One region of the Dyadobacter fermentans DSM 18053 genome, then DNA from elsewhere that is predicted to be linked to it. Evidence: riboswitches for the same ligand, from Rfam matches in the RefSeq annotation. Region 1 holds a riboswitch; each other region holds the start of a gene.
What was found. A riboswitch is a leader RNA that binds a small molecule or an ion and turns the genes downstream of it on or off. The one in region 1 is predicted to bind cobalamin.
Positions count from the first base shown of each region.

Region 1 (2,265 bases):
CTTCGCTTACCCTCGCTTTTACCACCGGCTTGTGGATCAATGCAGACTTGCGACGGCTTTCGATCGCTTTTTGGTTGTCGGTAAATGCACTATCATGCGCATAATCTGTCGTCGAGAGCCTTGCTAAGGTGGTGACTTCCGCCAGCTTCTGTTTGGCAAATGCCATCCAGTTCTTGATTTCCGGCGTGAGCACCGCTTCATTCTTTTCCAAATCGAGGTCATAAGGGCAATGCAGCAGCGACGACGACGGCGCAACCCACACCCGCTCTTCGCCCAGCACATTTACCGCAGCCCCAATCCATTCGAGCGACTTTCGGTAATCGTTTTTCCAGATATTCCGGCCGTCGATCACGCCCAGCGAAAGTTTTTTAGTGGAAGAAACGAATGATTCATCGGCCAGGATTTGAGGTAACGTTTCGGCACCGCGCGTCAGGTCGAGGTGCAAGGCGTCCACCGGCAATGCGGCTGCAATGGCCAGGTTATCTTCCAGCGGCCCAAAATAGGTCGTTACCAGAATGCGCAGCTTTGGCAGTGCTTCCCGGATCTGGCTATATGCGCTCAGGAAGGCAAGCTTTTCTTTTTCATTTAAATCCAGAACAAGCCCCGGCTCGTCGAGCTGCACCCATTCGGCACCTCGTGCGGAAAGCTCTTTCAGGATAGATATATAAACAGGTAAAAGACTATCAATCAAATCAATCCGATCGAAACCAGCTTCCTTTTCTTTACCCAAAATCAAATAGGTAACCGGCCCCAGCAGCACGGGTTTAGTCACGATGCCTTTATGCAATGCATCTTCAAATTCGAGCAAAACCTTCTCCGAATACCGCTTGAACCGCTGGCCTTTCACGAACTCCGGCACGAGGTAATGGTAATTGGTATCGAACCATTTGGTCATTTCCAGGGCATTGATATCCAGCCCGTTCTTCTGATAACCGCGCGCCATGGCGAAGTAAAGGTCGAGCTCCTTGTTCGATTTGCCGTCGAGCAACTGATGATAACGCTCGGGAATGGCACCCACCATGAGCGACGTGTCGAGCACATGGTCGTAGAGCGAAAAATCGTTGGAAGGGATCAGGCCAAGGCCTGCATTCTGCTGCGTTTCCCAGTTCTGGTGGCGAAGCTTACGGGCGACTTTCTGCAATGCATCGCGGTCGATAGTGCCGACCCAGAACTGTTCGCTGGCCTTTTTGAGTTCGCGGTGGCTGCCCACGCGCGGGTAGCCGAGGTTGTGTGACAACATACTTTTTTGTGTTTAAAGAGTTAATAAAAACCCTGTGAAAACACCCCCCATCCCGACAAAAACGCCTGTTGCGGACGCTGGCCGGTACTTCATTCCATGGCGGCAACACGCAGCTTTCCTGCGAAAACGAACCGATACAGTCCCCCCGAACCAGCCGGAAGCCTGTGGTACTGCCAAAAAATGGGGTAAATCAATACTTGACTGCTCCCCATCCGTGAGGGAAAAGCCATTGAGGATGATGGCAAGTCTCCTGGCTTGTATCATTTTCACCGCCCTTCTCGCCGCGCCGGGGCGCTGCAATGGGTCGCGAGGGTAAAAACAGGCCCTGAATGCTCAGAGCGGATACTTACAGTAGCACGACTGCCCGTGAATTGCACACGGTTCCTTTTTGTTTTGCTCGATTTTGGCTGAGGGCACCAAAGGCAAAAACCACCATCCCGATTGACGGGCGTTCACAAAGAACTGCGTCAAATTTAGGCGCAACCGTCATTCAGCGGTAAAAGGGCCTGCGAATTCAGTGAAGTAGGAAGAAATTAAAGGTTTCGGCTGGATAAAATATCTGAATTGGGATCGAAAAAGCGGTCTGAAAAGTGATTTCACTATTACTAAATCAACTCCGCCGCATCGGCATCCAGTATGAACTCTGCATTCAGGTGATTCTGCAAAACCGTTGCCGGGAAGTCCTTTGAAACCGGGAATGCGAGCGCCCGTTGGATAACCGATGCCTTCGCTTTGCCGGAGGCCAGCAGGATAGCGGCGCTGGCGTCGAGAATGTGACGAATGCCGACGGTAATGCCCCGGGTAAGGGCGGTGGGCTGCTGGAAATACTTTTGCCCTACTTCGACCGTAACCGGATCGAGCTCGGAAATGTGGGCGTAACTGTCCCACGACGTGCCGGGCTCGTTGAGCGCGAGGTGGCCGTTCATGCCTACGCCGAGGACGATCAGGTCGAGGCCGCCGAGGCTTTCGACGATCTTGTTCACGCGGTCGCATTCGGCCTGGGGGTCGAAGGCTTTGCCGTCGAA
Region 1 is NC_013037.1:3,479,223-3,481,487, forward strand. It holds gene metE (5-methyltetrahydropteroyltriglutamate--homocysteine S-methyltransferase) at 1-1,240, opposite strand, end outside; cobalamin riboswitch at 1,464-1,684, opposite strand; gene DFER_RS13915 (glucosamine-6-phosphate deaminase) at 1,846-2,265, opposite strand, start outside.

Region 2 (2,265 bases), 3.4 Mb from region 1:
CGCTTAGCACATCAGGCGTGTCGGACACGCAGTTGCTGCGGCATGCACCGGCGCTGTTCAATCTGGCCTGGGCGACCAACGGCCTTTTCTGGGACGGCGGCTCGACTAACCTGGAATCGCAGGCGTTCGGGCCGCTCACCGCCCATGACGAAATGGCCCAGGATTTGTACGAACTGGTGGATGAACTCAATGCGGATGCGTCGTACGTGAAGGGTTTCCAGGAGGCTTTTTCGGCAGGCATAACCTCGCAGAATGTGGCCAAAGCGCTCGCGCAGTTCCAGCGCTCACTCGTTTCGGCGACTTCGCGGTACGACGATTTCCGGCTAGGACGCAACGGCGCAGTGCTCACTCCGGAAGAAATGTCGGGCTTGGCGCTGGTCCGGCAGCATTGCCAGGGATGCCATTCCGGCGAGCTTTTCACGGACAACGGCTACCACAACAACGGGCTCGACAGCCGTTTCGACAACCAGGATCACGAGGGAATCTTCATGGGCCGCTACCGGATCAGCTACGACGAGGGTGATTTGGGCAAATTCAAAACGCCGTCGCTTCGCAATGTAACGCTCACAGCACCCTACATGCACGACGGCCGCATACCCACGCTCGAAAAGGTGCTCGACCATTATTCAAACGGCATCCAGCATTCGGCCACGCTCGATGGCCGCATCCCGCAGCAGGGCTTCGCATTCAGTGCTGTCCAGAAGACCCAGATCATCGCCTTTCTGGCAACATTGACAGACGAGCGGTTCGTAAGCAACCCCGCGCATCAGAAACCACATTAGCCTGGCGGGCGGCCAGCAAAAATGTAAACTTGTCAGTAATCATGAAAGCATGGTGGTGATTGCCACCGTGCTTTTTATCTTTACACCCTTAAAAAGTTCTTTTCTTTCATTTTCCATCGGGAAAGGTTTTGCTAAGTAGCAGATTAATAGGGAATCGTGTGCAATTCACGAGCTGTCGCGCAACTGTAAGTAACACTTCAAGTTTATATCGGTTATATCCACTGGAGATAACTGACTGATTTTTGAATAAATGAATAGTATTTAAATTATTCACTCATTCAAAATTCAATCATTGCTCTGGGAAGGATGATATAAATGTTACAAGTCAGGAGACCTGCCTTTTCACGTTGTCGACGCTTTCGCGGAATAAAGTATGTCGGTCTGGATCTGTTGTGTCTGATGGTTTTGGTATCACAAAACCACTACGCCCCTGCGTGACCGTTCCCCGTTGTTCCAAGAAAGCTTCCTGAAATACTGCAAGAGACTTTAACTCATCTAACCATCAGTTAAAAGTATGCAAACATCTACATTCTGCTGCTCGCGGACTAGCGGCAGGGAGGCGAAAAATTCATTTTTACTACTCATTTCATTCGCCCTGTTATGGTGTTCATTTCCCAGTTTCGGCGCTGCGCCGGGGCGGGTGACAGGCTCCATTCAAAGCGAAAAAGGCGATGCTATTGCCGGGATCAGCGTGCGGCTGGAAGGCACCAGCTATGCGGCCGTAACCGACGCGGACGGCCGGTTTGACATTAAAAACGTCCAGGCAGGAAGCTACACGCTCGTTGCCACCGGCGTGGGCCATGAGGCAAAAAAGCAAAATATCGTTCTCAAAGATGGCCAGGCGCTGGAATTGAATTACAAACTCAATACCAGCACCAACGAGCTTTCCGAGGTCGTGATCAGTACCGCGCGGCGCCAGGCTTATTCGGGCATTAACAAAATCGACGTCCCGCTGCGCGATATGCCCATCACCACTTCCACCATATCGGCAAAAACGATCGAACAGCGCGGTATCGACGATTTGGGCGAGGCCATGAAAAATACGACAGGCGTGCGGGCCAACAACACCTACGGCGGCTTTCAGCATTTTACAATCCGCGGTTTTTCCAACTTCGTGCTTTTGGTGGATGGCGTGCGCGATGAGCGGCACAACATTTCCACCAGCGCGCCGAACACGAACCTGGCCAATGTGGAATCCATAGAAATACTGAAAGGGCCGGCTTCCGTGCTGTTTGGACATTCGGCATTGGGCGGCATTATCAATATCGTCAGAAAAAGGCCCACTGCGGGCTTTAAGGCGGACTTTTCGGCTAGTTATGGCAGCTTTAATACAAGAAGAATCCGTGCCGGTGCGGGCGGGGCAATCAGCGATAAGCTGCGCTACCGCGTGGATTTCGGCATGTCGGACACCGACGGCTTCCGGCATTCGGGGTCAAATACCAACAATGGCTACCTGGCATTGGAATACACGCCGACGGACAAA
Region 2 is NC_013037.1:116,817-119,081, forward strand. It holds gene DFER_RS00490 (cytochrome-c peroxidase) at 1-782, shown strand, start outside; cobalamin riboswitch at 889-1,138, shown strand; gene DFER_RS00495 (TonB-dependent receptor) at 1,297-2,265, shown strand, end outside.
Region 2: another riboswitch for cobalamin. It lies ahead of DFER_RS00495 (TonB-dependent receptor); the one in region 1 lies ahead of metE (5-methyltetrahydropteroyltriglutamate--homocysteine S-methyltransferase).

Region 3 (2,265 bases), 3.0 Mb from region 1:
GTACCCACAAAATTGAAGATCGCGCCTACGACCCGAATGCCCGCATGGAAATTTTTCAGCCCGTAAATGAGCGGCGCCGCGGAATAGGCCATCGACTGCGCATTAATCACCAGCACCACCGGAATATCGAGCAACGTCGCTATTTCCGCGCTGCTGCCTTTCATCTTGTCGGCCCCATCGAAAAGCCCCATCACGCCCTCGGCCACGCTCACGTCCGCCTGCGAGGCATAATGCGCGTATACCGCCCGCATGTGCGCCTCCGAAGCCATGAACGTATCCAGGTTCACGCCCGGCCGGCCGGCGGCATTGGTATGGTGGATGGTATCGATATAATCGGGCCCGCATTTGAACGGCTGCACACCAAACCCACGGTCGCGCAATGCCCGCAGCAATCCCAGCGTCAGCGTGGTCTTGCCCGAGTTGCTCGACGGAGCAGAGATCAGGAAACTGGATTTTGAAACAGACATATTCACCATCGCTGAATTCAAAGTATGGACAACTTCAAACGCATTCGATAGTAAAGAAAACAGAAAGGCATTCCCCGGGACGAGATGTTACCCGGTGATCGTCGGATTGCCGGGGCGGGCGAAAATCCGATGAATATCCAAACGAGACCCTGCTTCATACCGCGAAAGCATTGTCAACAAGGAAAGGATGGGTGTTCTGGCTTAGGTCATCGAATCGATAACCCTTTACAGTTGCGCGACAGCTCGTGATTTCCACCACATGGGTGGCCCCGACGATTCCCCCGTAATGCGTTGATACGCAGTACCATTTCCTGTTGGAGAAGTATGTTAAAGAACTTTTTGTGCCGTAAAGGTAACGGTATTCGGGTATTTTTCTGGCTTATCTCCGACAAAAACACCTAGCTTTGCAACATTCATTGGTTCGCGCCTCCGGCGTGATTAAAAGGGAATCCGGTGCAAATCCGGAGCAGTACCCGCTGCTGTAAGTTCACTAACGATGCTCTTGTCTGATGTCACTGGGATCGAAATTTGAATGATCGAATGACTGAATGATTGAATGATTGAATAGAATTTATTCGGTCATTCAATCATTCAGTCATTCAATCATTCCCCCGGGAAGGCGCAAGAGTTGAACGAGCCAGAAGACCTGCCGTTGAATGTTCCGGTTTTGCTTTCGGGAAGAAAGGCAAGAGGAAACGGCGGGCTGCATGGCGGCTTCGCTCTTCCCTGCATTCTCCCATAAGTTATTTTCTAATTTATGCGGAAATCCAAATGATTCAGTATCTGCTAATTGACTCGTTGCTGCTTGGCGTGCAGCATTCCTTCGAGCCCGACCACATGGCCGCGGTTTCGGTTCTTGCCACAGAAGAAAGTGAAGGTCCGGACCGGCGGGGCACAGCCCGGCCGAGCGCGGCCCTCCGGTGGAAACTCATCTGGCGGTCGTCGCATTGGGCGCTCGGGCATTCGGTTACGCTCATTTCGTTTGCCGTGCTGGTGCTTTTGCTCAAATCCACGCTATCCCTGCAAGTGGCCGATCAGGTGGAGTTGCTCGTAGGCCCGCTGATGATCTGGTTGGGCATTCTGGCGATCCGTCGGAATTTCCGGACGCAAAAGCCCGCTGCCACTGTCCAGGAGGGCAAGGTTAGCCGTTCGTTCTGGGTGGGAATGGTTCATGGCCTGGCCGGGACCGGCGGTGCTTGTGCCGTGGCGCTTACGCTGGCGGCGCGGGATGCCACCACGGCTGTGTGGATTATCGTCCTGCAAAGCGTCGGGATTATCCTTTCGATGTCCGCCTATGGCTATTTCTTTGCTTTTTCGGTCGGTCGGTTTGCGGGAAAACGTGAGCGTTTTCTGATGGTGGTGAACTACCTCGTCGGCGCATTTTCGATCTTTATCGGTGCCGCAACACTTTTTGAATCATTTCAATCCTAATCAATGCATACCCTATTTTACCAGACGGCCCGCATTTCCGCGGGCGGACTATTGCTCTCATTTTTAGTCACTTCCATTGTTTCCGCGCAAGAAACGGCTGCCGATTCAACCGGCCGCAAAACGCTTGATGCGGTGGTGGTGACGGCCACACGCTTTGAAACCAAAAAAGAAAAGATCGCGCAGAAGCTCGACCTTATTTCCAGGGAAGATGTCCAAATGACGCCCGCGAATGACCTCACCGACATCGTCAGGAAGACCGCGGCAGTAGATGTGATCCAGTATCCCAACCTCTCTTCCGGCATCGGCATCCGCGGTTTTCGGCCGCAATTTTCCGGTCTGAACCAGCGCACGCTGCTGCTGATAGACG
Region 3 is NC_013037.1:6,482,576-6,484,840, reverse strand. It holds gene DFER_RS26765 (cobyrinic acid a,c-diamide synthase CobB) at 1-467, opposite strand, end outside; cobalamin riboswitch at 637-791, opposite strand; cobalamin riboswitch at 868-1,135, shown strand; gene DFER_RS26760 (hypothetical protein) at 1,239-1,898, shown strand; gene DFER_RS26755 (TonB-dependent receptor plug domain-containing protein) at 1,902-2,265, shown strand, end outside.
Region 3: another riboswitch for cobalamin. It lies ahead of DFER_RS26760 (hypothetical protein); the one in region 1 lies ahead of metE (5-methyltetrahydropteroyltriglutamate--homocysteine S-methyltransferase).